Regions from separate parts of the Bacillus sp. MT94 genome, predicted to be linked through region 2. Evidence: predicted binding sites of a transcription regulator. Region 2 holds the regulator's gene; the other holds the start of a gene.
What was found. The regulator LexA, encoded in region 2, represses DNA repair genes until DNA is damaged. The targets are predictions, from matches to a motif close to CGAACATATGTTCG.
Positions count from the first base shown of each region.

Region 1 (4,538 bases), on a different contig from region 2:
TTAGCTTCGTGCGAATATATTTTCCATCTCTTAACAATACAAGATTAAGCGGTTCACCTGTTTCTCCACTATTATGAATAAACGGTGCTACATCACTCATTCTTTCAATGGTTTTACCATTAATTTCAGTAATCATATCTCCAATTTGTACACCTGCTGTTTCACCAGGAGATATTTTACCTTTTTCAGTTTGAATTAAATGATGGCCTACAACAAGTACACCTTTTGTATTTAATTTCACACCAATTGATTGTCCACCTGGAATCACTTTAAAATCTTTTAACACTTTCACATTTACTTTTTTCACTGGAAAGCCCGCAAGCTGAAATACCATATCAGCTTCACCATTTTGATGAGAATTTACCATAAGTCCTTGTTTTTGTTCATTCGAACTCACTGTAAATACATGACGATTTGTGGATGAAGCTTTGAAAACTGGTAATGATGATATTTCTGATTGTTGTCCTTCAAAAACAACAAGTTGTTTCGGTGATGAAATAAACGTTCGAAGCGGTTTAAAACATCCAATAAAAACTAAAGAAACAAGGAGACAAAGACCTATTATTTTTCGAAATTTTTCTAATTTCAACTTGTTCACTCTCCTCGCTCCTACCCCACATTCAGCCTCTTGGCTTCACTTTTTAATCTCTCCTTGCAATGCTTTATTTATAACCGGAAGAATTAAGAAATCGTCATTTGAGAAAAAAAGCTATCCATTACTGGATAGCCTCTGCTGTCTGTTTAAAATGATGCGCTTGCGTAAGTAATTCTTTCGCATGCTCCGTCGTTAAATCTGTGATTTCCACACCAGAAATCATTCGAGCTATTTCTGTTACTTTATCCTCCATAGTTAAAACAGTAACTGATGTAATTGTCCGATCATTCGCTACTTGTTTTCGAATAAATAAATGCGAATCTGCCATTGAAGCTACTTGAGGTAAGTGCGTAATACAAAGTACTTGCGAGTTTACTGATACTCGATAAATTTTTTCAGCAATAGCCTGTGCGACCCGGCCACTTACACCCGTATCCACTTCATCAAAAATAACAGATGCAACCCCTTGATGCTTAGAAAAAATGCTTTTTAAAGCTAAAATGATACGAGATAACTCTCCACCAGAAGCAACCTTTGAAAGTGGTTTTAGCGGCTCTCCTGGGTTGGTCGAAATATAAAATTCCACATGATCGTAACCATCTGCCGTAAGTCTTACCGGTGCACCTTCCACAAGGGGCTCTTCTGCATTTCCTTCTCTCTTCATAATTCTCACTTCAAATTTCGTTTTTTCCATATATAATTCTTTTAATTCCTGATGAATTGCATTTGTAAGGTGTTCTGCAAGCTCATGACGCATATTACTTAACAACGTTGCTTCTTTCAGAATAACACTTTCTAATTCCTTCAACTGTTTCTTCGTCGTTTCAATATGAACGTCTTTATTTTCAATTGTAAATATTTCTTGTTCAATTTTATCTGCATACGCTAAAATCTCTTCTACAGTATTTCCATATTTTCTCTTTAGCATACGAATTTCATTCAAACGTGTTTCGATTTCATCTAAACGATTTGGATCATATTCCATCATATCGAGCTTTTCTCTCAGTTGATATGCAACCTCTTCTAATAAGTAATAGCTATTTGCAATTGAATCATGATTCTCTTGATACATTTCATCTAAATGTGTAATACTTTCCATTTGTCCCATTGCGCTTCTTACATTATCTAATCCTTGTCCGTCAGCACTCAATGAACGATATGCATCACCTAATGCTTTATAAATCTTTTCAAAATTAGAAATTTGCAATCGTTCCTCAGTTAATTCATTTTCTTCATCCATCTTTAAATCAGCTTTGCGAATTTCTTCATGCTGAAATTGAATTAAATCTAAGCGATGTGCCATCTGTTGTTCATTTTCACTTAACGATTTCAATTGTTTTTTTAATTTTTCATAGTCAGCGTATACGTTTTGATATATGTCTAGTTGTTTAACGATTCGATCCCCATCAAAGTGATCAAGCATAAACAGATGTCGTTCTTCATTCATTAAATCTTGCGTTTCATGCTGTCCATGAATATCAACAAGTGTTTTCCCAATTTCTTTTAATATGCTAAGTGTAACAAGCTTCCCATTTACACGACATACACTCTTCCCGTTCGCAGCAATATCACGCTTTAAAATAATCATGCCATCTTCTATTTCTATATCTAACTCTTCTGCCTTTTCAATACATGGATGCTTATCATCTTCAACATAAAACAGCCCTTCAATCTCAGCCTTTTCTGTTCCATATCGAACAAATTCTGCTGACCCACGGCCACCTACAAGTAAACTAATCGCATCAATAATAATCGATTTTCCGGCCCCTGTTTCACCGCTTAAAACCGTTAAACCTTTTTGAAAAGAAATATTTAATGCTTCAATAATAGCAAAGTTTCTAATCGATAATTCCGATAACAATGCCCCATTCACCTCGTTATAAAATAATCCCTTACTAAAGGATTTTCTCATTTCTTCATTCAAATAATCATGCTATATATTTGTATGTATATACTCTTCTAACCCGCTTCATTGTACCAAACATTTGTTTTACGGGTCAATCCATCTATTTTCTAACTTTATGCAAACAAAATATTATATTACAATTGAAAAATCATATTTTTGACCAATAAAAATATCTTGTTCACTTCCCACTTTACGATGGAAAGCAAACAAGATTTTTTGTTACAACATATTTAAGAAACGATCAGAGACAACACCTGTATCGTCAGGTGTACGGCAAATAATTAAGCAAGTATCATCACCACAGATGGTTCCGATGATCTCATCCCACTCTAAATGATCAATAAGTGCTCCAAGTGAATGAGCGTTACCAGGCAATGTTTTTAGCACAAGCATATGTCCTGCCGTGTCTAATTTTACAAATGAATCCACTAGATTTCGTTTTAATTTTTGTAACGGGTTAAATCGTTGATCTGCTGGCAAGCTATATTTATAGCGCCCATCATGTAATGGCACCTTCACTAAGTGCAGTTCTTTAATATCGCGCGATACTGTTGCTTGCGTTACATTAAATCCCTCATTACGTAAAATATCAACTAATTCATCTTGTGTTTCAATTTCTTTGTTTGCAATAATTTCCCTGATTTTAATATGGCGCTGACCTTTATTCATACATTTGCACCTCACACTATCTCTTACCATAGTTTAAACATTGGTATACTTCACTTATTTATGTTAACTTATAATTCGTTTCTTGTACACAATTGTTTTTACAATCATTATACAATTACAGCAAAAAGAGGAACAACATATGTTATTCCCCTTTCCCTTTTTGTTTTAGAACGTCATGTGCTTCTGTAACAACTTGCTCTATAGAAATCGGAGAATGATTTTCGCCATTCTCACGTTCACCATGCCATTTCAGATGAATTAAAAATTCAATATTACCATCCCCACCCGTAATTGGTGAGAATGTTAAACCTTCCACATCATAGCCCTCTTTTAAAGCAAAATCGACAATCATTTCTACAACAGCTTCATGTACTTTTCTATCACGAACGATACCTTTTTTCCCAACTTGCTCTCTTCCAGCTTCAAACTGCGGTTTAATTAACGCTGCTACATCTCCGTTAGGCATAAGCATTGTTTTTAAAACTGGCAGTATAAGCTTTAATGATATAAATGAAACATCAATACTTGCAAATTGAGGTAAACCACGTTCTAAGTCTGCTGGTGTCACGTAACGGAAGTTTGTTCGTTCCATTACAACAACACGCTCATCCTGACGTAATTTCCACGCTAGTTGATTGTATCCTACATCTAATGCATAAGATAATTTCGCTCCATTTTGAAGCGCGCAATCTGTAAAGCCACCAGTTGATGAACCAATATCTATCATAACTTTATCTTGTAAATCAAGATGAAATGTCTCTAATGCCTTTTCAAGTTTATAACCACCACGACTTACATACGGCATAACTTGTCCCTTCACCGTAATCTCAGTATCTTGCAAGATTTTCTCTCCTGGCTTATCAAGTCTCATCTCATTTGCATATACGAGTCCGGCCATAATGGCGCGCTTTGCTTTCTCACGCGTTTCTATAAGTCCTCGCTCTACTAATAGTACATCTACTCTTTCTTTTTTTACGCTCATTTGTTACGCCCTTTTTTGTTTTGATGGAATCATTGTATGAATACGGTCTACAACAGCATCTGTCGTTAAACCAATTTCTTCTAATAATTTTGTTACACTTCCGTGCTCTATGAAGCGGTCTGGAATACCCATTCGTTCAACTAATGCACTATGGTAACCATTTTCAGATGCAAATTCAACTACTCCTGTTCCAAAACCACCGATTAAACAAGCTTCTTCAATCGTTAAAATCGGTATATTCTTCCCTAGAAGATCATGTAAATATGCTTCATCCATTGGTTTAATAAAGCGAGCATTCACTACTTTCACTGAAACCCCAGCTTTTTCAAGACGCTCAGCTGCTTCCATTGCCATTGGTATTGTCGTACCAAACGTTAAAATAGCTG
Region 1 covers NZ_JBXAEZ010000002.1:479,601-484,138, forward strand. Annotated here, with positions in the region: gene spoIVB (SpoIVB peptidase) at 1-598, opposite strand, end outside; gene recN (DNA repair protein RecN) at 717-2,456, opposite strand; gene argR (arginine repressor ArgR) at 2,721-3,170, opposite strand; gene AC1Q51_RS08150 (TlyA family RNA methyltransferase) at 3,313-4,152, opposite strand; gene dxs (1-deoxy-D-xylulose-5-phosphate synthase) at 4,156-4,538, opposite strand, start outside.
Region 1: recN (DNA repair protein RecN) is a predicted target of LexA. The motif match lies at 2,574-2,587, and genes of this name have one in related genera.

Region 2 (4,538 bases):
TACATACGAAAAAAACAAAAAAAATCCAATGTCCTTATTAGCGAATTACTTACAATATGACGCTGCAATTATCGGCAATCATGAATTTAATTACGGGATGAATATATTAAATAATGCTGTGACTACTGCGAACTTCCCGTACCTATCAGCAAACATATTAGATAAAAACATAAACAAACCTTATTTCGGAAAACCTTATTTAATCAAACAGATTGAATCCAATATAAAAATCGCTATTTTAGGGGTAACAACACATTACATCCCAAATTGGGAACAGGCCCATCACATTAAAGATTTACTATTTGAAGATGCATTAAAGACTACAAAAAAATGGGTTTCTTATATTCGCGAACATGAGAAACCCGATTTATTAGTCGTAGCCTATCACGGTGGATTTGAAAAAGATTTACAAACCGGGGAACCTACTGAAGTGTTAACAGGTGAAAACCAAGGATATGCAATGTGCCATGAAATTGAAGGCATAGATCTTTTACTAACAGGTCATCAACACCGAGAAATTTCTCACACAATGGCTAACGGTGTAACAATTTTACAGACCGGATGCAATGGACACTCAGTCGGCAAAGTAAAAGTAACATTCGAAAAAACGAAACGTAAATGGGTAAAAAAAGAGAGCTCTTCTGAATTATTATCTGTACAAGGAATTGAAGCGGACCAAGATGTACTTTCATTGGTAGCCGATTACGAAGAGAAAACACAAAAGTGGCTTGATCAACCTATTGGAATCATTCAGGGGGACATGCAAATTTCAGATGCTATGCAAACTCGTTTGCACGATCATCCTTTTATCGAATTCATAAATAAAATACAGATGGATATAGCTAAGGTATCAATTTCTTGTACAAGTTTGTTCCATAATACATCTCCAGGTTTCCCGGAACATGTAACAATGCGTGACATCGTTTCTAATTATATTTATCCAAACACATTAAAAGTAATTAGAATAACTGGAGCTGATATAAAAGCCGCTCTTGAACTCTCTGCTTCTTATTTCACATTAAAAACAGATGGATCCATCATCGTAAGTCCTACCTACATAGAACCAAAACCACAACATTATAATTATGATATGTGGGAAGGGATTTCATATGTATTAAACATTTCAAAACCAATTGGTGAAAGAGTAGAATCTTTACAGCATAACAGTGCTCCTCTTAATACGAATGAAGAATATGAAGTTGTAATGAATAATTATCGTGCAAGTGGCGGGGGAAATTTCTTTATGTTTCAAAACAAACCGGTAGTAAAAGATATACCCACAGATATGTCTGAACTTATCGCTAATTATATATTGGAACATAAAACGATAGAAGCAACAGTTAATAACAACTGGAAAGTTATTAAATAACGATTTTTACAAATAAAAAAAGATGGGCTTCGCCCATCTTTTAATTTAATTTTGCATTATCTTGCTTTTTTAAAGCTTTTAATTTCGTCGGTGTAACATCTGTACCTTCTTCGTTAACAACTTTAATTCCTTTAAGTTCGTTTAACATATTTTGACGAAATCCTTTTAAATATTGTTCACGTAGCGATTGACGCTCACGTTGCTCTTCTTCAGTTAAACCTTCAGCTTTTGCTTTTTTCGCTAAGAAGTTAATGCGTTCAACGAGTTCGTGATTAATCATCTCGAATCCCCCTTCTAATCAAAACTGATTATTATCATACAATAGTTACTCTTCTTTATCAAGCAATTGCTTCGTATACTCTACATATCTACGATGTACAGTCGCCTTTGAAACATTATGACCAAATCCACGTAATGTTGCTGCAATTTCTTCAAACGTGAGTTCACTTTTTCGCAAACGTACAATTTCCTCAATTGGCACTTCTTTTTTCTCTCTTCCTACACTTAAATGACGATTTTTTAAATTATTTTCTGGACGATAACCTTTTTCTACTGCACGTTGCATACCTCGTTTAATTTTCAAATTATGAATCTTTCTTTGATATTCTTCAACAATACCAATAATATCTAATACCATCGAATCAGAATCCGACAATTGTAATTCACCATTATGTGTATGCGTATATACTTTTATGCCTTCTTTATGTAAACAATGCATTAATGCGATCTTCGCATTTCCTCTACCAAGGCGCGTTTCATCTTGTATAAGTAACACATCAATTTGTTCGTCTCGAATTGTATCCAGCACCTCTAATATACCGTCACGTTCAATTGTATATCCACTAGCCTGCTCTTCAATCACCTTAGTAACATTCATTTGATAGCGCTCAGCTAAATGCAATAATTCATCTTTTTGACGTAATAATGATGTTTCTTGCGCTTCTTTCGTTGTACTCACACGTGCATAAATAATTGCATTCATTTTGAACCCCTCTTTCTCCCTATTATTTCCCTATAGTGTAACATAAATCCGCCATTTGTTCGAACTTATGTTTGTAGAATGTTTTTTCACATGTTATACTTATTAATAAGAAAAATGAAAGAAAACGAGGTGTTAGAAAACATGGAAAAGTTAACGAAACGCCAGCAAGACATTCTCGACTTTATTAAGCTAAAAGTACAAGAAAAAGGATATCCACCTTCCGTACGTGAAATTGGTCAAGCAGTCGGCCTCGCTTCTAGTTCTACAGTGCACGGACATTTATCACGATTAGAAGAAAAAGGATACATTCGACGCGATCCAACAAAACCACGTGCCATTGAAATTTTAGGTGAAGACCGAATGGATACGGAAACACAATCTGTTATTCAAGTTCCAATTGTCGGAAAAGTTACTGCCGGTTTACCAATTACAGCGGTCGAAAGCGTAGAGGAACATTTCCCACTTCCAGCTAGTATTGTTGCTGGAGCAGACCAAGTGTTCATGTTACGTATTTCTGGAGATAGTATGATTGAAGCTGGTATTTTCGATGGAGATTTAGTTGTTGTTCGCCAACAACAGTCTGCATATAATGGTGAAATTGTAGTCGCTTTAACAGAAGATAACGAAGCAACTGTTAAACGTTTCTATAAAGAAAAAGACCATTTCCGTCTACAACCAGAAAACTCTTCATTAGAACCTATCATTTTAAAACAAGTTTCCGTTATCGGGAAAGTAATTGGCGTATATCGTGATTTACATTAAAAATAATAAAAAGAAGATAATTACCTTATTTATATACGGTAATTATCTTCTTTTTTGTATTTTGATAGATTTCCATACATTCTATTTCTTATTAACGAGTTTCAATCGTCACATCTCCCGCAGCCGTTTTACCGCTAATCTTTTTACTACCATTGCCAATTGTTACGTTATTATTTTCTTCATTAAAAATTGTTACATCTCCAGCAGCACTTTGCCCAGTAATTACCGCATCTTGTGGTTTTTCCGATAAAGTAATATCTATATCTCCCGCAGTTGAACTTGCTTCTAGATTATACTTGGAATCATGATCTTGAATATTTATTTCCCCACTTGTTGTTTTTGCGGTCACTTTCCCTAATACCTTCTTAAAGTTCACCTCACCAGCTTTTGTCGATCCCTCCACATTCTTAGCCGTTACTTGTTTCAACTCTACTTCTCCAGCAAGTGTTCTAACACTTACGCTATCACTTTTCACATCACTCATTTCGATTTGTCCAGCAGATGAATTTACTTTTACATCTTGATAAGAGCGTTCGGGCACAAGGAGAGTCAATTTAGACGTTTGAAACCTAAAATCATAAAAAGAAAAATCAAATGAAGCACCTTTTTCTCTTTCCCCAATAATTTTTAATGTGTCACCATCTTCTGCAATACGAATCTCTTGTTTACGTACATCTCCTGATTGCTTTACATAAAAAGAAGAATCAGGAGATTTTTGGATAACAATATCTCCGGCATCTAACTTAACTTCTATATTTTTTAATGTTTCGTTTTTAATTACATCTTCTTTATCGCCTTTTTCAGCAGTTTGTACTGCTTTTTCATATGTTTGGGAAATTCCTATTACTCCAATAATGATACAAGCGATAGCGATTAAAAATAGTTTTTTCATCATTTACTCTCCTTTTATCATTTTGAAGTTCCATATTACATATCGTACACACAATCTCTTAAACCACTTTGTACTATAAAAAGCGATAATACACAACAATAAACCTACTCCAACAAACGTTATACTAACGAAAAGATCCAACCATATAAAAGTACCCATAAATACTTTTCCAATAACGAAAAATGGTGTTACTACACTAGCAATACCACCAATCCAAAAAGAAAATATAAAAGCAACAATTGCGACTAACGGGCCTAACACAATAATAAAATTAAACAAACTAAGTCCAATCGCTGCCATAACAGCTCTTGTCACATTTGAAGTCGATGGATTTTTTTTCATTTCATCGAAGCGATACATCGCAAGTAACTCTTTTGCGATTACTTTCGGAGAACCAAGGCCCTGAATTATTTCTGATTCAGTTTTCCCCTCTTCTAGTCCAAACTGAAAGTGCTCTTCATAATCCAATAAAATATCTTGCCTCTCTTCCTCTGGTAACTTTCTAAGATAACTTGATAATTCTTTAAGAAACC
Region 2 covers NZ_JBXAEZ010000010.1:104,770-109,307, forward strand. Annotated here, with positions in the region: gene AC1Q51_RS26000 (bifunctional metallophosphatase/5'-nucleotidase) at 1-1,369, shown strand, start outside; gene AC1Q51_RS26005 (DUF896 domain-containing protein) at 1,410-1,649, opposite strand; gene AC1Q51_RS26010 (YneB family resolvase-like protein) at 1,695-2,351, opposite strand; gene lexA (transcriptional repressor LexA) at 2,493-3,113, shown strand; gene AC1Q51_RS26020 (DUF4097 family beta strand repeat-containing protein) at 3,205-4,008, opposite strand; gene AC1Q51_RS26025 (DUF1700 domain-containing protein) at 4,009-4,538, opposite strand, start outside.